Linked DNA regions of Mesorhizobium opportunistum WSM2075. Each later gene encodes a partner of the first gene's protein in a complex. Links are inferred from orthologs where the notes say so. Each region holds a gene or a part of one and is shown on either strand. Other genes may lie near its edges.

What was found.
Region 2: the proteins of MESOP_RS27795 (region 1) and xseA are in contact, whole or in part, in a cryo-EM structure (PDB 8TXR), measured with the Escherichia coli proteins. The link is inferred for Mesorhizobium opportunistum WSM2075 from one-to-one orthologs.

The regions. Positions count from the first base shown.
Region 1 is NC_015675.1:5,750,305-5,764,301, reverse strand. Bases 4,119-6,882 are described here. They hold MESOP_RS27795 (exodeoxyribonuclease VII small subunit), read left to right. Parts: upstream 4,119-5,256; coding sequence 5,257-5,508; downstream 5,509-6,882. Other genes in these bases: MESOP_RS27785 (pirin family protein), read left to right, coding at 5,990-6,882; MESOP_RS27790 (DUF2277 domain-containing protein), read left to right, coding at 5,683-5,949; MESOP_RS27800 (histone deacetylase family protein), read left to right, coding at 4,327-5,253. Outside these bases: ribB (3,4-dihydroxy-2-butanone-4-phosphate synthase), read left to right, coding at 1-154; MESOP_RS27815 (MFS transporter), read right to left, coding at 205-1,428; MESOP_RS27810 (TetR/AcrR family transcriptional regulator), read left to right, coding at 1,550-2,158; MESOP_RS35320 (hypothetical protein), read left to right, coding at 2,248-3,231; more of MESOP_RS27785, read left to right, coding at 6,883-6,910; dxs (1-deoxy-D-xylulose-5-phosphate synthase), read left to right, coding at 7,013-8,926; MESOP_RS27775 (hypothetical protein), read left to right, coding at 9,075-9,362; MESOP_RS27765 (TlyA family RNA methyltransferase), read left to right, coding at 10,139-10,903; MESOP_RS27760 (class I SAM-dependent RNA methyltransferase), read left to right, coding at 10,900-12,135; MESOP_RS27755 (caspase family protein), read left to right, coding at 12,305-13,997. UniProt on the Escherichia coli protein: Bidirectionally degrades single-stranded DNA into large acid-insoluble oligonucleotides, which are then degraded further into small acid-soluble oligonucleotides.
Region 2 is NC_015675.1:2,785,323-2,801,178, reverse strand. What follows is about bases 6,597-9,482. They hold xseA (exodeoxyribonuclease VII large subunit), read left to right. Parts: upstream 6,597-7,159; coding sequence 7,160-8,806; downstream 8,807-9,482. Other genes in these bases: MESOP_RS13375 (DmpA family aminopeptidase), read left to right, coding at 8,811-9,482; MESOP_RS13385 (LysR substrate-binding domain-containing protein), read left to right, coding at 6,597-7,074. In the rest of the region: MESOP_RS13420 (type 1 glutamine amidotransferase), read right to left, coding at 256-954; MESOP_RS13415 (hypothetical protein), read left to right, coding at 1,043-1,705; MESOP_RS13410 (16S rRNA (uracil(1498)-N(3))-methyltransferase), read left to right, coding at 1,737-2,471; MESOP_RS13405 (glutamate--cysteine ligase), read left to right, coding at 2,720-4,093; MESOP_RS13400 (DUF937 domain-containing protein), read left to right, coding at 4,184-5,221; MESOP_RS13395 (hypothetical protein), read left to right, coding at 5,251-5,508; MESOP_RS13390 (DUF1127 domain-containing protein), read right to left, coding at 5,650-5,940; more of MESOP_RS13385, read left to right, coding at 6,118-6,596; more of MESOP_RS13375, read left to right, coding at 9,483-9,929; MESOP_RS13370 (DUF768 domain-containing protein), read right to left, coding at 9,985-10,236; MESOP_RS13360 (SDR family NAD(P)-dependent oxidoreductase), read right to left, coding at 10,668-11,357; MESOP_RS13355 (isopenicillin N synthase family dioxygenase), read right to left, coding at 11,652-12,671; MESOP_RS13350 (FMN-binding negative transcriptional regulator), read right to left, coding at 12,951-13,580; MESOP_RS13345 (branched-chain amino acid ABC transporter permease), read right to left, coding at 13,585-14,466; MESOP_RS13340 (ABC transporter ATP-binding protein), read right to left, coding at 14,472-15,176; MESOP_RS13335 (ABC transporter substrate-binding protein), read right to left, coding at 15,181-15,856. UniProt on the Escherichia coli protein: Bidirectionally degrades single-stranded DNA into large acid-insoluble oligonucleotides, which are then degraded further into small acid-soluble oligonucleotides.

The DNA.
Region 1 (13,997 bases):
CCGGCGCGAGAATGAATGGCGCGAAATCGGCCTCGGCGCTCAGATCCTCAAGGATCTCGGCATCTCCTCGATCAATTTGATCGCCTCGCGCGAACGCCACTATGTCGGCCTCGAAGGGTTTGGCATCCATATCGCCAAAACCGAAATCATCTGAACTGCCAGTGATGATAGCGCCCGGTCCGTTCAAACCGGGCGCTTCGTGGATCATTCAGCAGGAACGACCGCCGCTTCGCATCCATCCAGCTCGCAATTGTGGATGGCGAGGCTGCTCTGCCCAAATAGTACCGTGACCAGCGCAATGGTGCCTGATGCCACCGAAACCCAGAACCCGTTCTGGGCGCCGAACGCGTCCACCACCGCACCGGCGGTGAACGACCCCAGCGCCATGCCGATGCCGATGCCTGTCATCACCCAGGTGATCCCCTCGGTCAGCATCGCTTCCGGCACATGTCGTTCGATCAGGCCGAACGCCGTGATGAAGGTCGGCGAGATCGCGACGCCGCTGATGAAGACGGTCAGCGCCAGCAGCGGCACGCTGTCGGCGGTGAGCGGCAGCAGTGTGCCGAGCGCGACCAGGGCGACCGCGATGGCAAGTTGGCGCTGCAGCGGCGCCTTGAGGTTGAGCGCGCCGACGACGATGCCCAGCGCGAACGATCCCAGCGCATAGACGCCGATGACGAGGCTCGCGGCACCCGGCTGGCCGAGTTCCTTGGTGATCGCCACCGTGCTCACTTCCGTTGTCGCAAACGTCGCGCCGATGAAGATCAGGGCGAAGGTGATGATCCGCACCGGCCGCAGGCGGATCGCCGAACCGCTGGAGCCATAGTCCACCGGTCGCACTTTCGGCTCGGTCGACCGCTGCAGGATGAAGGCCATCGATCCGACGGCGAGGAACAAGGTGCTCGCCAGCATGCCGGCCTCGGGGAACAGGCCGGCACTGAGGCCCACCGACAGCGACGCTCCGGCGATATAGACCAGTTCGTCCGCCGCCGATTCGAAGGCGAAGGCGGTGTTCATCTGAGGCCGGCCCCGGAAAATCTCGGTCCAGCGCGCCCGTACCATTGCCGGCATGCTGGGCATGGCTGCCGCCAGCAGCGCGGACACGAACAGCGTCCACATAGGCCAGTCCTGATTGGCCGCTGCAATCAGCATGAGGAAAGCAAGCACGGAGATGATGGTGGTGGGCACGACAATTGGGGTCTGGCCAAAGCGGTCCACCAGCCTTGATATTTGCGGCGCCAGGAAAGCGTTGGCCAGCGCGAATGTCGCCGAAACGGCGCCCGCCAGCCAGTACTCGCCGTGTGTCTGCGACAGCATCGCCACGATGCCGATCGGAGCCATGGCGATCGGCAAGCGCGCCATGAAGCCGGCAGTTGCAAAGCCCTTGGCGCCAGGGGCGCGAAAGATTTCCGAATAGGGGTTCTGCATGATGCTGTTCCTCGACAAAGGACAATTCGACAATTACATACGACGCGTATGAGTGTTAGATAGACCATACGTCGCGTATGTCAATTGGCATACGAGACGTATGTGAATAGGGCCAGACGGAATGCACAAACCACGCAAGGAGATGATTGCGCAGACGCGCGCCAAGCTGATCGCCGCGGCCCGGCAGGCCTTCGGCACCATCGGCTACGCCGAGGCGTCCATGGATGATTTCACAGCGTCGGCTGGGCTGACGCGCGGCGCGCTCTATCATCACTTCGGCGACAAGAAGGGGTTGCTGGAGGCGGTCATCGCCGAAATCGACGCCGAGATGGCGGCTCGGGTGAATGAGGTCGCATCGAGAGCGCCGAACCGCTGGCAACACTTCGTCGACGAGTGCACGACCTATATCGAGATGGCGCTGGAGCCGGAGATCCAGCGCATCATGTTCCGCGACGGCCCGGCCGTGCTGGGGGATCCGGCACAATGGTCGAATGCCAATGCCTGCGTCGGCTCAATGACCGATCATCTTGCCGCGCTGCAAGGGGAGGGGGTGGTCGTCCCGAGCGTCGACCCCGAAACCGCCGCACGGCTGATCAACGGCGCCAGCAGCCAGGCGGCGCAGCGGATCGCCAATTCGAACGATCCCGAGGCGACATCGAGGAAGGTGGTGGTGGCGTTCAAGCAACTGCTCGAAGGCCTGCTCAGGAAACCGGGTTCGCAGCCGAACTGATATCCCGTCCGCGGTCCGGGATCCGCCCACGATTGACAATCTTCGGGTTGAGCGCATCCTCCCCAGCCATCTCTGAGGGGATTCGGGGCATGTGGGATTTCGATATCGGCAGGTCGGTGTCCATCATGATGCGGACCTGGCCCTTCATTGTCTTTCGCATGATCGTCTATTTCGGCATCACGCTGGCCTACATCATGGCGACCGGCACCGGTGCCTCGGTCGGCTATGGCGTCGGCCATATCTCCACAGATCCCGACGGGCCGATGTCCTTTGCCCTATGGGGCGGCGTGGTCGGCTTCGGCATCGTCTCGATCGCCGTCTACTGGATCCGCGAATACATCCTCTATGTCGTCAAGGCCGGCCATATCGCCGTCATGGTCCATCTGATTGACGGCCAGGACGTTCCCGGCGGCCAGGACCAGATCGCCTATGCCAGGCAAGTCGTGACCGAGCGGTTCGCCGAGGCCAACATCCTTTTCGTCGTCGACCAATTGGTCAAGGGCGCCATCCGCGCCATCACCGGCCTGCTTGGCGGCATTGCCGCCTTCCTGCCGATTCCGGGCCTGAGCGGCCTGGTCTCCTTCATCAACACGGTGATCCGCCTATCGCTGACCTATGTCGACGAGATCATCCTCGGCTACAATATCCGCATCAATTCGTCCTCGCCCTTCGAGACAGCGCGCCAAGGCGTGGTGCTCTACGCCCAGAACGGCAAGACCATGGTCAAGAACGCCGTCTGGCTGGCAGTCATCATGTGGGGCGTCTCTTTCGTCATCTTCTTGGCTATGCTGGCTCCTGCCGCCGCAATTCTCTTCATCATGCCGGGGCAACTGGCTGGTTGGGCCTTCGTGCTCGCCATCGTCTTTGCCTGGGCGTTCAAGGCGGCTTTCATCGAGCCCTTCGCCATCGCTTGCCTGATGCAGGTCTATTTCAAGACCATTGAGGGCCAGGTGCCCGATCCCGCCTGGGACGCTCGGCTCTCCGAGGCATCGTCGAAATTCAGGGAACTCAAGGACAAGGCGCTGGCCTCCTTCGGCGGCTCGCGCTGGGATACGGCGGGCGCGACACGCTGATCGGCCGGGCTTGCCGGCGCGGCATTGACGGCGTTGAGGCGTGCAACCGTCGATTTGAGCCGCACCTCGCCCTGACCGCAAAAAGTCTCGCTCTTGATCAGTTCGGGCAGCGGCAGGCGTCGGCCCCAGCCATGGGTTTCGAGGTCCGGTTTCGGCGCGAATTCGGAGACCCGGCCGACGCAGAGATAGGCGACCGGCGTCACGTGATCGGGAATAGCCAGCAGGCTCTTCAGCGCTTGCGACTCGATGATGCTGACCCAGCCGACGCCGACGCCCTCGGCGCGCGCCGCCAGCCAGAAATTCTGCACCGCGCAGACCGTGCTGTAGAGGTCCATTTCCGGATTGTGCCAGCGTCCCAGCGGCGAACCCTTCGACCGCTGCCGGTCGCAGGTGATGCAGATGTTGAGCGCGCTTTCGCAGATGCCTTCCAGCTTGAGCTTGCGGTAGAGCGCCTGCCTTTCCTGTTCGATGGCCGGAAGTTCCTGTTCGCGCGCGGCGAGGAACAGGTCGCGCACTTCCGCGCGCCGTGCGGCATCGCGGATGACGATGAAGTTCCACGGCTGCATGAAGCCGACCGACGGCGCGTGGTGGGCGGCAAGCAGCAGCCGCGCCAGCACCTCGTCGTCGAGCGCGTCGGGCAGGAAATGGCTGCGCACGTCACGCCGCGTGAACATGGCGCGGTAGACCGCGTCTCGCGCCATCTGGTCAAATCCGTCGCTACCAGGAGCGGTCATGTGTTCCGGCATCGCTTGTCCCCTTGCGATTGCTATCGATGCCAGCCGCCTGACCATGCGGATGACGATGTCTGCCAGGCCGGTCTTCTGGCTTGGGATCAACCCGCGTCCGATGCCTTCCCGTCATCGACAGTGGCATTTACCGGCGCGGTCCCCCTCACAGCGTTGGGCACGCCACGGAATTCAACCGTGTTCCCGATTCTCCCGCTTGCGGCGGGCACCAGGCAGTGTCCGCGACCTTACGCCGAACCGCCCAGGGCGCCAATCCCCGCAGCGACGCCAATGGACGCAGGCGTGATTTTCCCCAGCGATCGAGCCGCGATGCATGGCCATCGCGGCGCCGGGGCACTAGATAGGGAGCATGGCCACTCGTCTCTACACGCATCCGATCTTCCTCGAACACATCACGCCGCCTGGCCACCCCGAGCGGCCGGACCGCTTGCGCGCCATCGAGCGGGTGCTCGACGACGAGGCCTTCGCCGCACTCGATCGTGTCAAGGCGCCGGAAGGTGACGAGGCCACCATCCTCTACGCGCATCCCGCCGATTTCGTCGCCCGCGTGCGCGCCGCCATCCCTGACCAAGGCATCGCCCGCATCGATGCCGACACCACCGCCAGCCCGAAGAGCTGGCAAGCTGCGATCGCGGCGATCGGCGCCGCCAATGCGGCCGTCGACGATGTCTTTGAGGGCCGCGCCGACAATGTGTTCGTCGCAGCGCGGCCCCCTGGCCACCATGCCGAAAAAACCACGGCCATGGGCTTCTGCCTCTTCAACACGGCGGCCATCGCCGCGCGTTATGCACAGAAGAAGCATGGCGTCGAACGCGTCGCGGTCGTCGACTGGGACGTGCATCACGGCAACGGCACGCAGGACATTTTCTGGGACGATCCTTCGGTGCTCTATTGCTCCACGCATCAGATGCCGCTCTACCCCGGCACCGGCGCGAAGGACGAGACCGGCGCCGGCAACATCGTCAACGCGCCGCTTGCGCCGCAGACCGGCAGTGAGGTATTTCGCGACGCCTTCCTGTCGCGCGTGCTGCCGGCGCTCGACAATTTCGCGCCGGATTTGATCATCATTTCCGCGGGCTTCGATGCGCACCACCGCGACCCGCTGGCCGAGATCAACCTGACCGAGGACGATTTCGATTGGGCGACCGGCCAGCTGATGCAGCGCGCCGCGCGCCACAGCCGCAACCGGCTCGTCAGCCTGCTCGAGGGCGGCTACGATCTGCAGGGATTGGCATTTTCGGTCGCCGCCCATGTCGGGCGACTGATGAAAGGATGAATGATGGCTGGTGAGACCAACGAAGACGTCAAGGCGATGAGCTTCGAACAGGCACTCGACGCGCTGGAGAAGATCGTCGATGATCTGGAGCGCGGCGACGTACCGCTCGACCAGTCGATCAAGATCTATGAGCGCGGCGAGGCGTTGAAGGTGCATTGCGACCGGCTGTTGAAGGCCGCCGAGGACAAGGTCGAGAAGATCAGGCTGTCGCGCGACGGCAAGCCAGTCGGGACGGAGCCGCTCGACGCGGACTAGAGCAATTCCAGGAAAAGTGTGAGACGGTTTTCCGTCCGGAATTGCGTTAAAACAAAGAGATAGGGTGAACCGCTCTTGGAGCGCGGTCTCACCGGTTTTTGGACACTATCATGTTTGAGGATTAGAGTTCGTCCCGATTGAAACGGCTCCAGGACAAGAGGAGATACGGAAGCGATGTGCAGAAACATCAAGACCCTGTTCAATTTTGATCCGCCGGCAACCAACGACGAAGTCCGCGACGCGGCACTTCAGTTCGTCCGCAAGCTGAGCGGAACGACGCGGCCCTCGAAGCAGAACCAGCACGCGTTCGACCATGCGGTCGAAGCTATCGCGGCATCGGCACGCGAGCTTCTCGATTCGCTTGAAACCAACCAGCATCCGCGCAATCGCGAAGAGGTTGCGGCCAAACTGCGGGCAAAGGCGGCGATCCGCTTCGCCTGATGTGGCCAGGGCGGTCCTTGGCCGCCGACAAGGAGAGTTCATGAGCTTCTTCCCCGGGGAGGATCCCGAAGCCGGCGACGCCTTCGCAAGCGACCAGATCGAGCTGATGGTCATCCCGAATGCCAAGGACATTGGCGGCTTTGAAGTCCGCCGCGCCTTGCCGACCGCCAAGAGACGGCTGGTCGGTCCGTTCATCTTCTTCGACCGCATGGGACCGGCGATCCTGCGCGCCGGCCAGGCGCTCGATGTCCGCCCGCATCCGCATATAGGCCTGTCGACGGTGACCTATCTGTTCGACGGCAAGATCCGCCATCGTGATTCCCTCGGCACCGAAATGGTGATCCAGCCCGGCGACGTGAACCTGATGACCGCCGGCCGCGGCATCGTGCACTCCGAGCGCACGCCCGAAGAACTGCGCGGCGCGCCGATGTCCATCTCCGGCCTGCAGACGTGGCTGGCGCTGCCGGACGACAAGGAAGAGGTGGCCCCGGTGTTCGAGAACACCGCTGTCTTGCGGCTTCCCGATATCGACGCCGAAGGCGTCAGCGGCCGCGTCGTCATCGGCGATTTCCAGGGACTGCGCTCCCCGGTGAGGACCGACTCCGAGACGCTCTACGCCGATCTCAGGCTTGCGCCGGGCGCCAGTGTGAAAATCCCGCCCGATGCCGAAGAACGCGCCGTCTATACGCTTGAAGGCGAGGTCTCGATTTCGGGCGACGTCTTCCCGGCGGAGCGTCTGCTGGTGTTCCGTCCCGGCGATGAGATCATCGTATCGTCGCAAACCGGTGCGCATTTCATGCTGTTCGGCGGCGCCTCGCTCGGTTCGAAGCGGTATATCTGGTGGAATTTCGTCTCGTCGTCCAAGGAGCGCATCGAACAGGCCAAGCAGGAATGGAAGACGGGCCGCTTCGATATCGTTCCAGGAGATGAGGAAGAGTTTATTCCGTTGCCGGAAGGCTGAAGAAGATCGGCGAGGGGACCTGATTGATCCGCGTCGCTGACACGCATTTACTTTCGCCGGCCGGCGGCCTATCCCGCCGTTGAACAGAAAGCCCGAGCACCCGTGAACGCAACGCCGCAGACGCCGCTTCTCGACAAGGTCCGCATTCCGGCGGATCTGCGCGCGCTTGCCGAGAGCGAGCTGCCTCAGCTTGCGTCCGAGCTTCGCCTCGAACTGATCGACGCCGTGTCTCGCACCGGCGGCCACCTTGGCGCCGGCCTTGGCGTGGTCGAACTGACGGTGGCGCTGCACTATGTCTTCGACACGCCGGATGACCGGCTGATCTGGGATGTTGGCCACCAGGCCTATCCGCACAAGATCCTGACCGGCCGCCGCGACCGTATCCGCACACTGCGCCAGGAAGGCGGCCTGTCCGGTTTCACCCGCCGCGCCGAGAGCGAATACGATCCCTTTGGCGCCGCCCATTCCTCGACATCGATATCGGCCGGCCTCGGCATGGCCGCCGCGCGCGACCTCTCTGGCGGCCGCAACAATGTCATCGCCGTCATCGGCGACGGCGCCATGTCGGCCGGCATGGCCTATGAGGCGATGAACAATGCCGGCGCGCTCGATGCCCGTCTCATCGTCATCCTCAACGACAACGACATGTCGATCGCGCCGCCGACCGGCGCCATGAGCGCCTATCTGGCGCGGCTTGCCTCGGGCAAGGCCTATGCCGGCCTGCGCGACTTCGGCAAGAAGCTGACCTCCTACCTGGGTAAGCGCGCCGACCGCGCGATCACACGGGCGGTCGAACATGCGCGCGGCTACGTCACCGGCGGCACGCTGTTCGAGGAGCTCGGCTTCTATCACATCGGCCCGATCGACGGGCACAATCTGGAGCATCTGATCCCGGTCCTGAAGAACGTCCGCGACAATGGCGAAGGCCCGGTGCTGATCCATGTCGTCACCCAGAAGGGCAAGGGCTATGCGCCGGCCGAAGCCGCCGCCGACAAATATCACGGCGTCAACAAGTTCGACGTCATCACCGGCACGCAGGCCAAGGCGCCGGCCAACGCGCCGGCCTACACCAAGGTGTTCGCCGAAAGCCTGATCCAGGAGGCCCGCGAGGACGACCGCATCGTCGCCGTCACCGCCGCCATGCCGGGCGGCACCGGCCTCGACCTGTTCGGCGAGGTGTTCCCGGCCAGGACCTTCGATGTCGGCATTGCCGAGCAGCATGCGGTCACCTTCGCGGCCGGCCTCGCCACCGAAGGCTACAAGCCGTTCGCGGCGATCTATTCGACCTTCCTGCAGCGCGCCTACGACCAGGTCGTCCACGACGTCGCGATCCAGAAATTGCCGGTGCGTTTCCCCATCGACCGCGCCGGCTTCGTCGGCGCCGACGGCGCCACCCATTGCGGCGCTTTCGACACCACCTTCCTGGCAAGCCTGCCGGGTTTCGTCGTGATGGCGGCGGCCGACGAAGCGGAGCTGCGCCATATGGTGCGAACCGCAGCGAGCTATGATGACGGGCCGATCGCCTTCCGCTATCCGCGCGGCAACGGCGTCGGCGTCGACATGCCGGAACGCGGCTCGGTTCTCGAACTTGGCAAGGGCCGCATTATCAGGGAAGGCACCAAGGTCGCCCTGCTGTCCTTCGGTACGCGTTTGCAGGATTGTCTGGTCGCCGCCGAGGAACTCGGCGCAGCCGGGCTTTCCACTACGGTCGCCGATGCTCGCTTCGCCAAGCCGCTCGACCAGGATCTGATCCGGCGGCTCGCCCGCTCGCACGAGGTTCTTGTGACGGTGGAGGAGGGGGCAGTGGGCGGCTTCGCCAGCCACGTGCTGCAGTTCCTCGCCCATGAAGGATTGCTGGAAAGCGGCCTCAAGGTGCGCCCGCTGGTGTTGCCCGACACCTTCACCGACCACGCCAAGCCGGAAAAGATGTATGCCGATGCCGGTCTCGATGCCGACGGCATCGTGCGCACCGTGTTCACCGCGCTGGGGCATACGGCCCACGCCCAGCGCGCCTGACTCGACATATCAAGCGCTTGAATCGGTTTGCCGGCCTGATTTCATAACCCATTGTTAACACTGTCATTTGGCGTTTTGCTTACCGTATCTCTTGGCCGTTTTTCAACGACGCCCTGCTAGATCGATGCCAGGCAGGGAGACAATGGGAATGAAGACGCTTTTGTGTGGCGCGGCGTTTCTGGCCGTCATCGCGGCACCCGCGGCGGCCGAGACAAGCTATGACCGCAATCTCGAAAAGGCAGCAGTGGGCATTGTCGCCGGCAAGATGGGCGATATCAGGGGCGGCTTTTCCTACAAGCAGGTGCCGCAATTGGTGGTCGTGCCGGACCCCGCGCCTGCGCCCCCGGCTGAGCATCCGCGTGAACAGGCTTCAGGGGGGCGGGGCGACGGCCTGTCTCCAGCCGTCGACCGGCAAGTGCCCCGCACCATATTCTAGAACCACATGTCGCGTACGCAGCGGCCGTCCCGCGGCAGATCCTCAAAAGTGTCGAGGCCGTCGAAACGGTCGATCGGCAAGTCGGCGACCGCTTCTGGCGGCGCCAGCCGCGCATTGACTGCGATGGGGCAAGGCCTGATGTTCAGATGGGAGCTGGTGCGCCCGCGGGCTTTCGCGCCCAGCAGATGAATGATTGGGCGACGACTTGCGATCATTGTAATCGGCCTGCTTCTGGTGGCCTGCTATAGTCGACGGCATCATCGAGGTTAACGTGAAAAGTTTTGGCGCACTACTGATTTCTATTAGCGCAATTGTCATAATTATATCTATTATTTATCAATCACTTTTATACATTTTCTACAGGGCGAGGCACGATAAGCTGAAAAAGGCAATTTTCTATGTAAGGGCCTTTTTTTCACTCCTATTCATGTTGGGAATGATCATAGATAGGTAATATGCGGAGAAAAAAGTGCGCGCGATAGGGGCAAGAAGTACTGTGACTGGAATTACGGATTTGCGGTGACAGTGCACATTCTCTCTTCGCCGCCTTGTGCTGGCAAGGCAAGTCTCAACCACCTTAAACCACAAGCTCATGCCCATGGTAACCTCAACTCGGTTGTTTCGCTTATGGGGTGCGGTCCCGCGCTGTCATCGTGTTCTTGGGACGCGCCCCTCAAAGTGCAGCAGGTCGCTTGGATTTCGCACGCTGTCCGACGATGTTCTCTGTTCCACCCCAATGTCCTTGCCATCACCGCCGGCTTTCGCCATGAAGGCCAATGAATTCGCCTCTGCCAGCCAGCGCCCGCCAGCGGCTCGACGACCTGCTCGTCCAGCGCGGGCTGTTTGCCAGCCGTTCGCGTGCCCGTGATGCGGTCGAGCGCGGCACGGTAACGGTCGACGGTGTTATCGCGCGCAAGCCCGGTCAGAACGTTTCGCTGCAATGTCTTGTGACCATCGATGATCCGGCGCAAGGCTATGTGTCGCGCGCGGCGTTGAAGTTGCTCGGCGGGCTTGACCATTTCGGCCTCGACCCCGCTGGAAGCGAGGCGCTGGACGTCGGCGCCTCGACCGGCGGCTTCACTCAGGTGCTGCTCGAACGCGGCGCATCCCATGTCACGGCGATCGACGTCGGTCACGGCCAGACGCATCCAGATGTTGCCGGAGATTCGCGCGTCACGGTCGTCGAGGGGCTGAACGCCCGCGATCTCACCATCGCCGATCTTGCCGGCAGGATTCCGGATTTCATCGTCTCCGATGTCAGCTTCATCTCATTGAAACTCGCGCTGCCGCCGGCGCTTGCCATTGCGAAGGCCGGTGCCAGGGCGATCTTTCTGGTCAAGCCGCAATTCGAGGCGGGTCGCGAGGCGATCGGCAAGGGCGGCCTGTTGAAAGATCCCTTCGACGCTGCCCGTGTCGCCGGCCTGCTACAGGATTGGCTCGACGCCGTTCCCGGCTGGCGCTCGCTCGGCCTGCATCTGTCGCCGATCGAAGGTGGCGACGGCAACCGCGAATTCCTGCTCGGTGGGGTCAAGGATAGATGAGCGCGCGCTTCACCATCAAAAAGCTTGGCGCCCAGGGCGACGGCATCGCCGAAACCGAAAGCGGCGATCTGTTCATTCCCTTCACGCTGCCCGGTGAAACCGTCACCGCCGCGCGCGAAAGGGATCGCGCCATGCTGATGGCGGTGCTGGAGGCCTCGCCGCTGCGCATCGATCCCGCCTGCCGCCATTTCACCGAATGCGGCGGCTGCGCCCTCCAGCATTTCCGGGCCGAAGCCTATCGCCAATGGAAACGCGACAAGATGGTCCACGCCCTGAAGGGCATCGATTGCGACATCGGCGAACTGGTCGCCTGCGCGCCGCACACGCGCCGCCGTGTGGTGCTTGCCGCCCGGCGCACCGAGACAGGCATGCTGCTCGGCTTCAATCGCCATCTGTCGCCCGAAATCATCCCCATATCCGAATGTCCGATTTCGCTGCCCGAGATCGTCGCCGCGCTCGACCGGCTTAAGGCGCTCGCGGACTTGATCTGCGCCACCACGAAATCGTTCCGGATGGCGGTGACCGTGACCGGTTCCGGCCTCGACGTCGCCGCGCATGAATCCGGCAAGCTCGGCGAGAACCAGCGCCGCATCGCCTCCAATTTCGTCATGGCGCAAGGCTTTGCCAGACTGTCCATCGATGACGAGATCATCATCGAACCGAGGAAGCCAGTGGTCATGTTCGGCAGCGTCGCGGTCGCCGTGCCGCCCGGCGCCTTCCTGCAGGCGACCGAGGCAGCCGAGCAGACCATGGCCGATATTGTCGGCGCCCATCTGAAGCGTGCCAAGAAGGTCGCCGATCTTTTCGCCGGCTGCGGCAGCTTTGCGCTCAGGCTGGCCGCGAAGTCGGAAGTCCATGCCGTGGAAGGCGATGCGGCGGCCCTTTCTGCGCTCGACCGCGGATCGCGTTTCGCGACCAGTCTGAAGCGGGTGACGGGCGAGCGCCGCGACCTGTTCCGTCGGCCGCTGACATTCAAGGAGCTGAACGCCTTCGACGGCTTGGTGTTCGATCCGCCGCGCGCTGGTGCCGAGGACCAGTCGAAGCAGATCGCCCGCTCGGATGTTGCCTACGTTGCCGCGGTGTCCTGCAACCCGGTGACGCTGGCGCGGGACCTGCGCATCCTCATCGATGGCGGCTACACCCTGAAGAGCGTTACGCCGATCGACCAGTTCCTGTGGTCGCCTCATGTCGAGGCCGTCGCCTTGCTGGAGAAACCGAGGCGACGCCGGTAGTCCGATGTCGCTGGCTCGCGGAAATTTGTGAAGCCTGTGCTCTTTCGACGAAATTGCGCCCCAAAGCCGCCGCGTTGCGTCTCTCTATTTTCGCCCGGTTCGGGAAACATTGCGACCCTTCCGGCGTTGTTAGGCTGAAGGGACGACGGATAGCGGATTGCGGATTGCAATGCGGACGCTTCACAAATTCGTTGGTCTCGTCTTCGTTCTCCTTTTTTTCGCGGTCACCGCCGCCACCGGGGCGGTGGTGCAAGGTGAAAAGCGTCTGGCCTTCGTCATCGGCAATGGCGCCTACAAGGCCGGAGAGCTCGCGACGGCCGCCAATGACGCCGGCCTGATCGCGCAGACATTGCAGGCCGCCGGGTTCGACGTGGTTGGCGCGCGTGACGTGGACCAGGACTCGCTGCGCGGCGCGTTTCGCGATTTCATGGGCAAGGTGTCCGCCGCCGGTCCCGACGCCGTCGTTTTCGTCTATCTCGCAGGCCATGGCGTGCAGTTCGAGGGTGAGAACTACTTCCTGCCGGTCGATGCTCAGATCGCCAATCCAAACGATATCCCGCTTCAGGCGATGCGGATTTCCGATATCACCAGGCCGCTGTCCGGGTTGCCGACCAAGGTCAATATCGTCGTGCTCGACGCGGCGCGGCCAAATCCCTTCCCAAAGTGGAAGGAGCCGCTGGCCGGTGGCCTTGCCTTGGTCGATCCCGATCCGAACATGCTGATAGCGTTCAACGCCGCTCCGGGAACTGTCGCGCCGGAGGGCAAAGCGCCCTACGGAGCCTACGCCAAGGCGCTTGCCGAGATGATGCGCGAAGGCGGCCTGTCGCTACGGGACGTATTCGACCGCACGCGCCTGCGCGTCAGCGAGGTCACGCAAGGCGGGGAACTGCCATGGAGCGCTTCGAAGATCACGGCGCCTTTCGTTTTCTTCGAGCGCAGCGCGGATGCTCCTCCGCCCAAGGTTTCGGCCGCGGAGACCCGGGCGGCGCGAACCAGGCCGATCCGCGATTTCGACGCGCATGACGCCTATGTTGCCGCCCTCGAGCGCGACACGATGCGCGGTTACGACGATTTCCTCGACGCCTATCCGCACGATCCGATGGCCAAGCGCGTGCGCGCCATCATTGCGGCCCGGCGTGAGGCGATCACCTGGCGCGAGACCTGGATGACGGACACGCCTGAAGCCTACTGGTCCTATCTGGAACGCTACGCGCGCGGCCCGCATGCCTGGGACGCGCGCCGCCGGCTGGAGCATTTCGACGCCGAGCTGGAACCGCCGGAGAGCTTCACCGTCATCGTCTACGACGTGGCGCCACCACCGCCCGAGGAAATTATCTATGTCGACCGTCCAGTAATCTTTTTCGACGATTTCGATTTCGCGCCGCCACCGCCGATCACGGTGATCTTCCTGCCGCCGCCGCCGCCGGATTTCGTCGTGCTCGAGCCACCGCCGCCGCCGGTCGACGTCTTCGTCCTGCCGACGCCCTTATTCGTGCCGATACCCGTGTTCATCAACCCGCCGCGCCACATCGTGCCGCCGCCGAACGACATCATCTTCAACAACATCCACAACACGACCGTCATCAACAATATCAACACGACGATCAAAAACGAGACCATCGATCAGGCCGCGCAGCCAAGCGCCGGTGTTCAGGGTGGCCGCACCACGGGCCGGCAGACGACCGGAGGCGCCGTTGGTGCCCGCGCGGATGCGCTGGCGGCCAGGGTCGCGTTGCCGCCGCCGCTGCAGAAGAAGGCGGCCATGTCCAGTCAGATCACCAATCAGCAACTGGGCGACCGGAAACAGGGCAGCCAGAAACAGGCCGGCTTGCCGCTGAAGCCCGGGCAGCGCGTCATTGAGG
Region 2 (15,856 bases), 3.0 Mb from region 1 along the record:
AGGCGGTTACCAATGCGTTGAAACGGAAAAATCGCTTCAAAATTTCGACGATTTCGCGCTTCTAGGCATGTTCTGTATCGGCGGTGTGTCGCACGGGTCACACAAAAGGTTCATCGCGGTTGCACAGCCGATGCAAAGCGCGCGCCTTCTAGGATGGCGGGCGGACACAAGCCAAGGAAGAAAGGGTTTTCCCGGAAGGATTCACGGCTGCGTGCCAATTATGTCACGCAGCAGAGCGCCCCAAAGGGCGGAGGCTCAGATAGTCGCCACCCAGGCGCGGGCAATGGCGAGGCCGGCGGCGTCGGCGTCGGGGCCGTTGCGCGCCATTTCGCCATCGAGCTCGCCGGCCCAGTCTGGATGGCGCGCGGCAATGATCGGCGCGAAGGAGGAACTCCAGTCCTTGACCATCGGCCGGTTGGCCTCGAAGTGGAACTGGAAGCCATAGACGGCGCGGCCGACGCGAAACGCCTGATTTTGAGCGACATCGTTGCCGGCGAGCCGTACGGCGTTTCGCGGCAGCTCGAAGGTGTCGTCGTGCCACTGGAAGATCGGGAACTTTTCCGGCAAAGCGCCAAGCACCGGATCGGCCTTGGCGTCCGGCGTCAGCGACACGCCGCGCCAGCCGAATTCGTTGGCGCCGCCGATGCGGTTCTCGCCACCGAAGGCGCGTGCGACCAGCTGGCTGCCAAGGCAGATGCCGAGCACGGCGCGATCCTTGCCGGCGAAATCGCGGGTCAGTTCGAGCAGCGCCGGAAAATAGGGATACTCATCGTCGGCCAGCGCATTCTGGCCGCCGCCGAGCACCACCATGGCGTCGTGCCCGGCCGCATCTTCCGGCAGGGACTCGCCCTTGTAGGGCAGGCGCACATCGAGATCGGCACCCGCTTCCGCAAGTGCGGCTCCGACCTGGCCGAGGCCGGTATTGTCGTAGTTCTGGACCACCAGCACCCGCATCGCAAAACCCTGCTGACATGAAAAAGATGCGACGAGCGATATCATGCCGCCAGCGTTGCAGCCAAGATGCGTATCCCAGGAGAGAACTATGCCACTGCAGAACCGGGTCGATCCGTTCGGCGCCATCCACGCCGTGCCCGAGCGCGGGCTGTTCACGGGCAATCGCGGTATCATCCACGACCCCGAGACCAGGACGCTGCTCAGGAAACGCTGGGCGCTTCAAGCCTGGATCATCTGCGTCTGCCAATTCCGCAATGTGCGGCGCCAACCGATGGGCCGAAACCGCAGGAGCGACGACCATCTAGGCGGCAAGGCGGGCTGGACGGAATTGTTCTTCCTCGACGAGGTGACGGCACTGGCGGCGGGGCATCGTCCCTGCTTCTTCTGCCAGCGCGAACGGGCCAAGGATTTCGTCGGCCATTTCGGTGAAGCCTTCGGTATTGCCGAGCCGCGGGCGCCGCAGGTCGACAAGCGACTGCACAAGGAGCGGCTGGCCTCGGGCGGCAAAAGGCCGGATGTCGCAACGGCCGAGCTTGCCTCCCTGCCCGACGGTGCGGTGATCGCGGCCAACGGCTGCGCATATGCGTTGCGCAACGGCAAGGCGTTGCCGTGGTCCTTTGCCGGATATGGCCCGCCCATCGGCCTTGACCAGTTCGAAGGCAAGGCGCTTGTCCTGCTGACCCCGGAGACGACGCTTGCGGTCCTGCGTCATGGCTTTCGGCCGGTGTGGCATCCGTCGGCCGAGGCTTGACGCCAGCGGCCGGCTCGCCCATTCCTCGGCCATGCGCGCCAACTACAAGATGCAACGGCTGTTCGTGCCCGACGATCTCGCAGGGGATGCCGAGTTCGATGCCGGCCAGCAGCAAAGCCACTATCTCATGCATGTGCTGCGGCTCGGCGAAGGGGCCGAGATCCTTGTCTTCAATGGCCGCGACGGCGAGTGGTCGGCGGCCATCGCCGCGAAGACAAAAAGGGCGGTGCGGCTGAAGGTGCTGGCGCTGCAGCGGCCGCAGCCGCCGCTGCCCGACCTGATCTATTGTTTCGCGCCCCTGAAACAGGGACGGCTCGACTATCTCGTGCAGAAGGCGGTCGAGATGGGCGCCGGCATCCTGCAGCCCGTCATCACCCAGCATACGCAAGTGGCAAAGCCTTCCATCGACCGACTGCGCGCCAATGTCGTCGAAGCCGCCGAGCAATGCGGCATTCTGGCAGTGCCGGAGGTTCGCGAGGCGGAAAAATTCGAGCGCGTGCTGACTGGCTGGGACAAGGGACGGCGGCTGATTTTCTGTGACGAGGACGCCTCGACCAACAATCCGCTGCCTGCCTTGCAGGCGATAAGGGAAAAGAAGCTCGGGCTGCTAGTCGGGCCGGAGGGCGGCTTTTCCGATGAGGAGCGCAAGATGCTGCGCGCCCTGCCCTTCGTGAGCGCTATTCCGCTCGGGCCGCGCATCCTGCGCGCCGACACGGCGGCCGTGGCCGCGCTTGCGGTGATCCAGGCAAGTGTCGGAGACTGGTAGGACTTGATTTCTTGCAAGGGGCGGCCTGGGGCCGTAGCCTTCAATTCCTCTTGACCTGTGGCTCAGGATTTTTCGCTTGATCGGCTACTGACATTTCGTCCATCTAGCGCCGGCGGTCGTCCGGCCGCTCTACAGCGCCGCGCGTCCTTTCGGACGCGCAAAGGACGCTGTAGCATTCGATTGGGGCACATGATCCTTTCCGAAAATCGAAAGTCGATTTTCGGGGTCATCTGCCGAGGGCTAAGATCATGGCGCGCGACACAACCGATTTCCGGCCGATCGAAGGCGTCGACGAACTCGTCGAGCACCTGGCCGAAGGCAACAAGCCGCGCGACAAGTGGCGCATCGGCACCGAGCACGAGAAATTCCCCTTCTATGTCGATGGCAATGCGCCGGTGCCCTATGGCGGAGAGCGCGGCATCCGCGCCATCCTCGAAGGCATGCAGTCGAAGCTCGGCTGGGATCCGATCATGGATGACGGCCGCATCATCGGCCTGGTCGAGCCGACCGGCCAAGGTGCGATTTCGCTCGAGCCTGGCGGCCAGTTCGAACTCTCCGGCGCGCCGCTGGAAACCATCCATCAGACCTGCCGCGAGGGCAATGCGCATCTGGCCCAGGTGCGCGAGATCGCCGAGCCGATGGGAATCCGCTTCCTTGGCCTTGGCGGCAGCCCGAAATGGTCGCTGGCCGAGACGCCGAAAATGCCCAAGTCGCGTTATGAGATCATGACGCGCTACATGCCCAAGGTCGGCACCAAGGGCCTCGACATGATGTACCGCACCTGCACGATCCAGGTTAACCTCGACTTCGAGAGCGAGGCCGACATGCGCCGCAAGATGCAGGTGTCGCTGAAGCTGCAGCCGCTGTCGACGGCGCTGTTCGCCAATTCGCCCTTCACCGAGAGCCGGCCGAACGGCCTGCAGAGCTGGCGCGGCGACATCTGGCGCGATACCGACAACCAGCGCTCGGGCCTGCTCGAATTCTGCTTCTCACCGGATTTCGGGTTCGCCGACTATGTCGAATGGGCGCTCGACGTGCCGATGTATTTCGTCATTCGCGACGGCCGCTATCATGACATGACCCATATCACCTTCCGCCAGTTCATGGCCGGTGCGGCGCGCAATGAAGTGCCCGACGGGCTGCCGACGATGGGCGACTGGGCCAACCATCTGTCGACGCTATTCCCGGACGTGCGCCTGAAGCGGTTCCTCGAGATGCGCGGCGCCGATGGCGGGCCGTGGCGGCGTATCTGCGCGCTGCCGGCCTTCTGGGTCGGACTGCTCTACGACGAGGCGGCGCTCGACGCGGCGGAGGCATTGACCTCGAGCTGGACATATGAAGAAACACTGGCCATGCGCAATGCGGTGCCTGAACTCGGCATTTCCGCGCCTTTCCGCAACACCTCGCTGCGCGAGATCGCGCGCGACGTGCTGGCCATTTCGCGCACGGGGCTGAAGAACCGGGGCAAGAAGAACCGTGACGGCTACGACGAGACCTCGTTCCTCAACACACTGGACGAAGTGGTTGCGCGCGGCACCACCAGCGCCGAGGAGATGCTTTCCGCCTATCACACGCGCTGGGGCGGTTCGATCGAACCGGTGTTCATGGAATATGCCTATTAACCGCGAGCCGTAGCGAGCGACAAAAGCTGCTTCAATCGGGCGTTGAAACGAATTAGGCTCTCCGCCCAGGATTTCCCGGAGGAGAAGCCGATGCCTACCTTGTTCGACATGCTGACCCAGGCCCAGAACGGCAATGGCATGCAGGCGCTTGCCCAACAATATGGGCTTTCGATGCAACAGACGCAGGCGGCGGTCGCAGCACTGCTGCCAGCCTTTTCGCAGGGGCTGCAACGCAACACCGCCGACCCTTATGGGCTCGGCGCCTTCATGACGGCGATGGCAAGCGGCCAGCACGCCAAATATTTCGAGGATGCGACCCGAGCCTTCTCGCCGCAAGGGGTCGATGAGGGCAACGGCATTCTGGGGCATCTGTTCGGCTCCAAGGACCTGTCGCGCGCGGTCGCCAGCCAGGCGGCGCAAGCCAGCGGTGTCAGCCAGCAGATCCTGCAGCAGATGCTGCCCACGATCGCCTCGATGGTGATGGGCGGGCTGTTCAAGCAGACGACCAACCAGATGCAGGCCGCCGGCGGTTTCGGCGGTGGCGGCAACAATCCGCTCGGCGAGATCATCGAGCAGATGATGCGGCAAGGCGGGGGCATGCAGGCTCCGGCTCCACAGCCACGCCAGGCGCCGCCACCTCAAAACCCGATGGACAACCCGCTTGGCAAGGTCTTGCAGGACATGTTCGGCGGCGGTACGCCGCAACCGCAAAGCCAGCCGCAACCGGCCCCCAATCCCTATGGCGACAACCCGCTCGGCAAGGTGCTGCAGGACATGTTCGGAGGTGGCACGCCGCAGCCGCAAGGCCGGCCCCAGCCGCAGCCGCAGCAGACCCAGAGTCCCTATGGCGACAATCCGCTCGGGAAAATCTTCGAGGAGATGCTACGGCAAGGAGGTGGTGGTGGCGGCTTGCCTGGCGGACAGCCGGCGCCACAACCTCAGGCCTCGCAACGGCCGCAGCAACGACAGGCGCCGCTGCCAGAGACCAATCCGAGCGGTAGGGCGAGGAACCCGTTCGACGATTTGTTCGGCAAAATGTTCGAGACCGGCGCCCAGCAGCGCGACGAGTACCAGAAGGGCGTGGAAACGATCTTCGACCAATTCAAGCGGGACATGGACCGGCGGTAGTTCGAGCAATGACTTTAGGTGAAATAGTCGTGAACGGCTTGATGGCTGCAGCACTAATTGGGGGTGTCTACTCAATTTATCGGTATGACTTCCTTAGTCCGGGCGATGCTCCCGGTTACAGAGACATTCGCGACGCCTTGAGATACGGAAAACCGCTTCCGTCGCAATGGAAGCCCTTGGACGAGAGCAATCGCGCCGGCTATGGGATCTTTGCCGTCAGCCTTTTGGCCTTCGGGATTCTCATTTTTACAGACAGATGGCTGATTGAACTGATCGATCAGTTCTGAGCCACAAAAGAAAAGCCCGGTCCTGGGAGGACCGGGCAACGTGCAGGCAGGGCCGGCGGGGGACCGGCAGGGAGTGGGGAGCCTGCAGAACCTTTGGTCCCGCTGAACCGTGAATGGGTTCACCGGACCGAAACTCGGCGATCAAGCCACCTTGCGGGCGATGTCCTCGATCGTTTCCACACGATCGCTGGCAATTTCCCGCAACATCGCCGTCGGATCGCGGCCAAACGGCACGTCGATGGCGACATGCAGGTCGGCGCGCGTCAGGCCGATGTCGGCGAGCTCGGCGTCCGACATCTCACCAAGGCGATAGAAGGCGCGGCGGTTTTTCCAGGCGCGATAGGCGTTGGAGACGGTGTTTGCCACGCGCGCCGCAACAGCCGGACGCGAGGTGATGCGCGAGGTCTCGGTGGCGAAATCAAACGTGGTCATGTCGGTCTCCTTCAGACTCGAACGGACAAAACCGAACGATCGGCGCTGGCGACAGCGGCCGTTTCGGCTTCGATTCACATGCCTTCATGTGGACAATACCAATTTGCCACCAGCCAATTGATTAATCCAACGAATGTTTCTAATCATAGACATCAACAACAATGATGGATTGGACCGATGAAAGCGCCGCTCGATCTCGATCAGTTGCAGACCTTCATCTCGATTGCCGATACCGGCAGTTTTACCCGCGCGGCGGAGGAGGTTCACCGCACCCAGTCGGCGGTGTCCATGCAGATGCGCCGGCTGGAGGAGCGGATCGGTAAGCCGCTGTTCGAGAAGGAGGGGCGTACCAACAGGCTGAGCGAGGAAGGCGACAAGCTGCTCTCCTACGCAAGACGGCTGCTCTATCTCAACCGCGAAACGCTCGCCGCCTTCGACGACCAGCGGCTCGAAGGCACGATCCGCATCGGCACGCCGGACGACTATGCCGACCGTTTCCTGCCTGAGATCATGGCCCGCTTCACGCGCTCCAACCCGCGTGTCGAGCTGACCGTCATCTGCGAGCCGACGCCGGGGCTGGTCGAGCATATCAAGCGCGGCAATCTCGATCTGGCGCTGGTGACGCACAACGATGTCCGCGGCCAGTCGGAGGTCGTGCGGCGCGAGCCGCTGCTGTGGGTCACCTCGGCCAACCATGCCACGCATGAACAGGTAACGCTGCCTATGGCCTTTGGCCGGCCGAACTGCATCTGGCGGCGCGCCGCCGTCGATGTGCTCGACCAGCAGAACCGCGACTACCGCATCCTGTTCACCAGTTTCTCGGCGACCGTCATCACCGCCGCGGTGCTCTCGGGCCTGGCGATCTCGGTGCTGCCGGAATGCGCGCTCAGGCCCGGCATGCGGGTGCTGGGTGAAGCCGACGGCTTTGGCGCCCTGCCCGATTGCCGCATCGGCATCATGCGCGGCCAGACGTCGCGGCCGGAGATCGTCGACGCGCTCGCCCGCCATATTTCGGAAAGCCTGGACAATATTTCCGTGCCGCTTGGCGAGGAGACGGGAACATTCGACTTCGCGGCACTTGCCTTCGCCAAGATGAAGCGGAGCAAGCCGAACCAGATCCTGCCGGGTTGGTAGGCGGGGATCAGACACATGCGGACCATGAGCGGCTGGATCGACACTGCGCCTTGACGCGGAACGCCAACCAGCCCCCAATCGAGCGATGAGCGACGCAGCATCCGAATCACGCACCAACGCCACCGAATACACGGTGAGCGAGATTTCCGGCGCGCTGAAGCGCACGGTCGAGGACGTCTTCGGCAATGTGCGGGTGCGCGGGGAAATCTCCGGCTATCGCGGGCCGCACTCCTCCGGCCATGCCTATTTCGCGCTGAAGGACGACCGCGCCCGGCTCGACGCCGTGGTGTGGAAGGGCACGATGAGCCGGCTGAAATTCCGTCCCGAGGAAGGGATGGAGGTGATCGCCACCGGCAAGCTCACCACCTATCCCGGCAAGTCCAACTACCAGATCGTCATCGACAATCTGGAGCCGGCCGGCGCCGGAGCGCTGATGGCGCTGCTGGAAGAGCGCAAGCGCCGGCTGCAGGGAGAAGGGCTTTTCGATGCCGGCCGCAAGCGCCGGCTGCCGTTCATGCCGCGCGTCATCGGTGTCGTCACCTCGCCGACCGGATCCGTCATCCGTGACATCATCCACCGCATCAAGGACCGCTTTCCGTTGCACGTGCTGGTCTGGCCGGTCCGCGTGCAGGGCGAGACGTCAGGCGTGGAAGTGACCAATGCCGTCGCTGGGTTCAACGCCTTGGCATGGGACGGCGCCATCCAGCGCCCCGATCTCTTGATCGTGGCGCGCGGCGGCGGCAGCCTCGAGGATCTGTGGGGTTTTAACGACGAGGCGCTGGCGCGCGCCGTTGCCGCCTCCGGCATTCCGGTGATCTCGGCCGTCGGCCATGAAACGGACTGGACGCTGATCGACCTCGTCGCCGATGTGCGGGCGCCGACACCGACGGGCGCCGCCGAAATCGCCGTGCCGGTGAAGGCCGACCTCGAAGCGACGCTTGCCAGCCTGGGCGCGCGGCTCAAAGCGGCGGTCCTGCGCAACTTCGAACGCAAGCGGCAGGCCGCCCGTGCGGCGGCCCGTGCCCTGCCCTCGCCCGACCAATTGCTCGCGCTGCCGCGTCGTCGCCTCGACGAGGCGACAAGCCGGCTCGGCCGCGGCCTGATGGTTTCCACCGAACGAAAGCGGGCACGATATGTTGCCGTGAAGCTGACGCCGACGATGCTGTCGCAGCGAATTGCCGAGGCGCGGCGCACCAACGAACGCAATCTCTTGCGAGCGCAAGGAGCGCTGCGCGCGCTGGCGAGAGCCCGGCGTGCGGAGCTAAATCGGGCAGCGGACCAGTTGCCGAAATGCGCGAGGGCATCGCTGCAACGACACAGGCAGCAGCTGGCCTTGCTGCAAGGCCGCATCACGATCGAGCCGACAGCGCGGCGCCAACGCGTGCAAAGGGATTTGCTGACAGCCTTGACGAGACGCGGCGGCCAGGCGATGCTGATCCGGCTGGAGCGGTTGCGCGGGCGCGTCGTCCAGGCAGACCGGCTGTTGGCGACGCTTTCGCACAAGGCCGTGCTGGCGCGTGGCTTCGCGCTGGTGAAGGATGCCGACGGCGCCGTCATCAAGCAGGCCGCCGACGTGGCGTCGGGAATGGCGCTTTCCTTGGAGTTCGCCGACGGCATTGCTGATGCGGTGGCGACCAGCGGTGCGGCCCGGCCGAAGCCGGCTGCCAAGCCATCCGCCAAGACCCCGGTTGCCAAGACCAGGGAACCCGGCAATCAGGGATCGCTGTTCTGAGACCATGACCGACAATCCGCACCATCTGGCAACGCCATCCGGCAAGCCGCGCGCGCGAAGCTTCGGCATCGGCTTCGACGGAACGCCAGGGCCATTCAACGCAATCACCGACGTGCCGGGCATCGCGGTCGGCTATGCGACGCTGATATCGGGCGACGGCGCGCTTGTCGTCGGCAAGGGGCCGGTGCGCACCGGCGTCACCGCGATCCTGCCCAGGCCGCGCGCCAAGCTGGCCACGCCGGTCTTTGCCGGCATTTTCAGCCAGAACGGCAATGGCGAACTGACCGGCTCGCACATCATCGAGGAAACCGGCGCCTTCAACTTCCCGATCACCATCACCAACACGCATTCCTGCGGTGTTTCACGCGATGGCACGCTGCGCTGGATGCATCATGTGCTGCCGGCAGCACTCGACAGCGGCTGGGGCCTGCCGGTGGCGGCGGAGACCTATGACGGGTTTCTCAACGACATCAACGGCCACCATCTGACATCGGATCATGTTGGCGAGGCCCTCGACGGTGCCGCCGGCGGCCCGATCGAGGAAGGCAGCGTCGGCGGCGGCACCGGCATGATCGCCTTCGGCTTCAAAGCCGGTTCCGGTACTGCGTCGCGCATGGTCGAATGGCAGGGCGGCGCCTACACGGTCGGCGCCTTCGTGCAGTCGAATTTCGGCAAGCGGCGCAATTTTACCCTTCGCGGCCTGCGTGCCGGGCCGGAGCTCGTGGAACCGGCGATCCGCGAAGGGACGCCGCGCGCCGAAAAAGGCTCGATCATCGCCGTCATCGCCACCGATGCGCCATTCCTGCCGCACCAGATGAAACGACTGGCCCGCCGCGTGCCGCTCGGCGTCGCCATGACCGGCGGCTTCGGCTATCACAGCTCGGGCGACATCTTTCTCGCCTTCTCGACAGCCAATCCCGCCGCGGCGCTGGCGCCGTCGGGCCGGATCGCCAATGCCGATTTCATCCCGGATAGCGACATCGACCCGTTCTTCGACGCGGTGATCCAGGCCGTGGAGGAGGCGATCCTCAACGCGCTGACCGCCAATGATGACATGACCGGGCGCGACGGCAATTTCGTGCCGGCGCTGCCGAAGGCTTGGCTAAGAGAAACGTTCGGCTGAGACGAAAACGCGGGCCGAAGGGCCCGCGCATTCAGACAGGGTCGCCCCTAAAATTCTATTCGGCGGCTTTGCTGGACGCCTGCTGGTTCCCGTCCGCCTCGGCTGCTTCCTCGAGCCGGGATGCGATGAGTTCCTTGATGTCGCCGACTTCTTCCTGGATGTCTTCCAACGGAATGCCGACCTCCGCTGCCTTGGCAGCGCATTCCTTGGCCAGAGTCTCGGCCTGCTTCTCGATCCTGGCGTGGGACTGGCAATGGACCTTTTCGCCAATCCATCCCTGCAAGAACTCGATCGCGTGTTCACTCATACTGCTGTTCCCTGGCGGCAAAGCCGGTTGGTAATCATAAACGCCGGCATCCCGCAAAGGATGCCTGTCCCCATTCCAACCGAGTCGTAACGCCCCGGCAAGCCGATGCCGTCCAAGGTCCACAGAGCCGTAGGAAATCGAGGTTTGAAGAACATTTTCTGATTCTGGAGGGGCTGGTACCGTTTAGCCGGATCGACCCGGCTGTGCGCCACTGTTTCTATTTGCTTTTTTCCGGTTTTCGAGCCGATTTTCGTCACAAAAGATGGCGCAATACGTAGCACATTTACAGTCGCTTCCGTGGCGCAGCCCTTAGGCATGCGTTACGAAGCCGCCGCTATATAGTGATATCCCCGTTCAATGTCGACTCCTCTCGATTTTGCCCGCAAGACGCGGAAAGTCGCACCTTTTGCCAGCCCCGTCAGCCAGCCCCGTCAGAATGTCTCCACCCAAGGCCTGAGCTCCATTTCCCAGGTCCAGGCGCTGCGCTGCTGGCGATGGATGGAGAGATAGGCCTCGGCAATCGCATCCGGTGACAGCCGGCGATCCTGCGGCTCCGACTCCTGGCCGGACATGGCCGAAGCGATGGCGCCATCGATGAGGAAGTGCGCGACGTGGATGTTCTTCGGGGCCAGTTCGCGGGCCATGGATTGCGCCAGTCCGCGCAAGCCGAATTTCGGCATGGCAAAACCGGCGGAGCCGGCGAACCCTTTCACGCTTGCCGTCGCGCCGGTGAAGAAGATCGAGCCCGCCCCTCGAGCGAGGAGCCGCCGGGCCGCTTGCTGACCGACCAGGAACCCGCCATAGGCGCCGACCAGCAATGCCTGCCGGACCGCCTCGGGATCGAGCTCGGTTATCGGGCCGCGGGCGCGTCCGCTGGCATTGAAAATCACGATCGAAAGCGGACCGGCCTTGTCGGCGACATCGAACAAACGCTCGACCGATGCGGGATCGGAGACATCCGTTGCCACGGCCTGCGCGCCGATTTGTGCCTGCAAGGCGCCGAGTTTCTCGATATTGCGGGCGGCCAGGACCACGCGAAAGCCCTCGCCGGCGAGCAGGCGCGCCAGCGAGGCGCTCAATCCGGAGCCCGCGCCGGCGATGACGGCGACATTGGAGGTCATGAGACCCTCCTTCTTTCCACTGATTGCGGCCGATCACCGAATGACCCAGACGAAACCTGCCGGATCGGCGCGGCCCTGGCAACGCGCGTGTCAGGAAGAAAAATGGCCGGGCGCGAAAGCGGCCCGGCCAAAAAGAAGGTCAAAACCTTCAGAGGGGAACACCGTTCAACGAAATGGGAGGAAAACGCTGAGCGGATTTTTCCCTTTTGAGCCGATTTCCGGCCAGATACGACGAATAATTTTCTAAAGATCGGCATGAGTTGCGAAAATCCTGTCCTTTCGAGCCTGTGAAGCTCAGCCGGCTCGGACTTCCGGTTCCAGCAGGTCCGCATAGTGGCGCCGCGCGACGTCGGGATGCGAACGCAGCCGGCTTTTCAGCAGATTGGTTCCGACATCGCGAAACAGCGGATTGTCCGGATCGCTGGCCGGCCCGCGTGCCTGCGCCGCCAGTTCCTCGGAAAGACCAAGCAGTGGTATCGTCGCATCGAGCCTGGCGCTGAAGAAGAACGGCACCGAAATGCGCTCGACACCGGCGGGCGGCGTTACCACGCGGTGCACCGTTGCGCGCAAATAGCCGTTCGAGGCCAGTTCAAGCAGTTCGCCGATGTTGACGACGAGCGTTCCGGGAATGGGGTCCACATCCACCCAGCTTCCATCATAATCGACCTGCAGCCCTTTGCTGTCGTCCTGGAGCAGCAGCGTCAGGAAGCCGCCATCCTTATGCGCGCCGACACCCTGGTCGCCGCCGGTTGCATCGCGGCCGGGGTAGCGCACGATCTTCATGCGGTGATTGGGCTCCCCTTCATAGATAGGGTCGAAAGCATCCTCGGGTTGATCGAGCGACAGTGCGAAGGCTTTCAACAGCCGGATCGCCACCGCCGTCGCCTTGCTCTGCCAGGCAAGCAGTGCCGGCTTGAGCTCCGGCAGTGCGGCGGGCCACTGGTTTGGTCCTTGCAGCCGCGTCCAGGCGGGAATTCCCGGTCCTTGCGCAATGGGCTGGCGTTCGACACCGATGTCGAGTTGTTCGCGCCAGTCCTCCTTGCCCCTGGTCAGTTCGCCACCGGCGCGCGTGTAACCGCGGAACTGCGCGGATCTGACCATCTCGATCGCAAGCTTGTCGGCCTCCGGCAAGGCGAAGAAATGGCGCAATGCGGTGAGCACCTCGCTGATCTCGGCCCAGGAGATGCCATGTCCGGCCAGATAGAAGAAGCCGATATCGCGCGACGCGGAACGCAAGTCCGCCAGAAATGTCCGGCGCTCCGACGCGCCTTGCTCCAGACGGCTCAGATCGAGCACAGGCACTATTCTTGGCATATCAGGTTCCTTCCCCTGGTCTTTCGGGACGTGGCATGAACTTCCACTTGGAAAACCCAGCCAATTGAATGTGCAGGCACTTTTCCGCGACCGGAGTCGCCATCAGTGCTTGCAAGTCTCATCGACTTCCTATTGCCGGGAAAGGAACGATCGGCCCTTCGAGGCCGCCAGGGCGAACGATTTTTCCACGCATGGATGCGAGCAGAAGATCGCGGGCGAGCAGAAGTCGCGGGCGGAGTGGCCTATTGAAGGTCAACTGGCAGGCAAGTTTCTCGTCGGTCAGTCGCAGCGATGGGCATTGTGCGTCTTCATCATGGCCGCCAGCGCCGGATCGGTTTCCTCCAGCGCGCCGATGGCTCCGTCCGTGTCGTAGAGGCGCTCATCCTGGCCCATCTTGAACTTGGCTTCGAGGCGCTTGATCGGCATGTCGAAGCCGATGATGCTGGGCATGCGCCTCTCCATGCCGCCGGGACCGAGTTCGCGCATGCGCCAGCGGTCGTCGCGATCTCTTTCCAACATGTCGACAAGTTGCAGGAGATGCCGGGCGGTGCCGTAGTCGTCGAGCGGCACCGGCCGGCCATGGCAGTGCACCACGGCAAAGTTCCAGGTCGGCGCACTGTCGCGCACCGGATTGCGCGGATACCAGGACGGCGAAATGTAGCCGTGCGGACCCTGGAAGACGGCGACCGTCTCCCTGCCCTCGGCAATCAGCGCGCTGTGCGGATTGGCCCTGGCGAGGTGTGAGACCAGCGTGCCGTTTGCGCCGCGCGTGCGGTCGAGCACGTAGGGCAGGTGCGAGACGACGAGCCCTTGCGGTCCCGATGTCACCACAGTGGCAAAGACGGCCGCCTCGATCAGGCCGAAGACATCGTCGCGCGACAGCGGCGCGAATTCTGGCTTGCTGTACATGACATCAACTGCGCTGGACGCGGACCGCCGGGATCAGGCCTTGCGGGCGCAGCAGCAGCACGGCGATGACCCCCGACAGCACGATGGCGTCGCGATAGGGCGCGATCGCCCCCGGCAGCGTCGCCTGCAGCAGCACCTCGATGATGCCGAGCAGAAAGCCGCCGGCGACCGCGCCCGGCAAGCTGCCGAGACCACCGACGACAGCGGCGATGAAGGCTTTGAGCACCGGCGTGAAACCCATCAGCGGATCGACGGAAGCGCGCTGCGCCACCCACAGCATTGCCGCGAGCCCGGCCAGCAGGCCGGAGAGCAGGAAGGCGGTGGCGATGATGCGGCTGGCAGGAATGCCCATCAGGCGCACGACATCGAAATCCTCGGCCGCGGCGCGCATCGCCGTACCGGTCACCGAACGGCGCAGGAAGACTTCCAGCGCGACCAGCGCCAACGCCGAGACGACGATGGAGATGCTGGGGCCAACGCCGATGGTGAAGTCGCCGAAGGAGAAGGCGCCGGTCATCCAGCCGGGCATGGCGACAGCTTGCGGCCGGGCCGAGATGCCATTCTGGAAAACCACTTTCAGCAGGCTGGAAACGGCGAAGCTGGTCAGCAAAAGGCTGGTGACGCTGGCGCCGCGCATCGGCCGGAAGGCAACGCGCTCCATGGCGACGGCGGCGAGTGCGCCGCAGGACACGGCGACAAGCACGGCCACGGGGAAAGGAAGGCCGAAGACCAGCGAGGCCAGGAGCGCATAGCCTGACAATGTCATCAGTTCGCCATGAGCAAAGTTGATCAGCCCGACGATGGAAAAGACGATCGCCAGCCCGAGCGCCAGCAGCGCATAGACGCCGCCGAGGCTGACCGCATTGATGATCTGCTGCGCGATCATGCTTCTCAAGCTCCCAGATAGGCCTGGCGGACGAGGTCCGAGGAGGCGAGTTCCTTCGCGGTGCCCGACAACACCACCTTGCCATTGGCGAGCACGATGGCGCGGTCGGCGATTTCGAGCGCCAGAGCCACATTCTGTTCGACCAGAAGGATGGTCAGGCCCTTGCGGCGCAGCTCGGCGATCAGGTCGAAGACGGTGTCGATCAATTGCGGGGCGAGGCCGAGCGAAGGCTCGTCGAGCAGCACCATGCGCGGCTTGCCCATCAGGGCGCGGGCGATGGCCAGCATCTGCTGTTCGCCGCCCGACAGATTGCCGCCCTTGACGCGATGGTAGCGGCGCAGGATCGGGAACAGTTCCAGCATTTCCTCCTCGCGCACCCGTGCCTCGGCCGCGGGCTGATGCACCGCGCCGCCCAGACGCAGATTGTCGGCCACGGTCAGGCTGGCAAAGATGCGGCGGCCTTCGGGAACCAGCGCGACGCCCTTGCGGGCGATCGCCTCCGGCGCAAGGCCGGTAATGTCGACACCGTCGAACACCACCTTGCCGGACGCTGCCGGTACCAGCCCGGCGACGGCGCCGAGCGTCGAGCTCTTGCCGGCGCCATTGGCGCCGACCAGCGCGATGATCTCGCCGCTGTCGACGGTGAGGTCGACGCGGCGCACCGCCTCGACTTCGCCGTAGCGTATCTTGAGGGCTTCGACGCTCAGCATGATATCACGGCGCGGGAACGTCGGCGGCGTCGGGGATCAGCGTCTGCACGTGCTTGCCCTCGCCGCCCTCATAGCGCATCAGCGCCACCGGCCGCAGCGGCATGCGGTCGGTGCCGGCATAGGTGATCTTGCCGGTGATGCCGTCGAAATCCCTGAGGTTGGCGATGGCGTCGCGGATTGCCTTCGGATCGTCGGAGCCGGCGGTCTTCACCGCCTGGTCGAGGATCAGGCCGATCTCATAGCCATTGACCTCATAGGTCGATTCCGGTGCATGGCCGGCATATTTGCTGAAGGCGGCATTGAAGGCCTCGAGCTTGCTGCCCGGCTCGGCATAGCCGGCCGCAGTGTAGACGACGCCTTCGACCAGCTTGCCCAGGGCCTTGATGGTCGGCGTGCCGATGGCGTCGGCGCCATAGACCGGGATGGTGACGCCGGCGCCGCGCAATTGCTGGATGAAGGCCGGGAAGTCCGGCTCGTAGGCCGCCGTCATGATCAGGTCCGGCTTGTCGGCCAGCCCCTTGATGTTGGTTATCTCGGCGGAGAAGTCCGGCTGGCCCATGGTGAAGGTGCCGCGGCCGACGACGGCGCCGCCCTTCTTCTCGAATACCTTGCCGAAATATTCCGGCAGGTTGGCGGTGTAGGTGGAATCCGGCGAGGTCAGCAGGAACACCTTCTTCTTG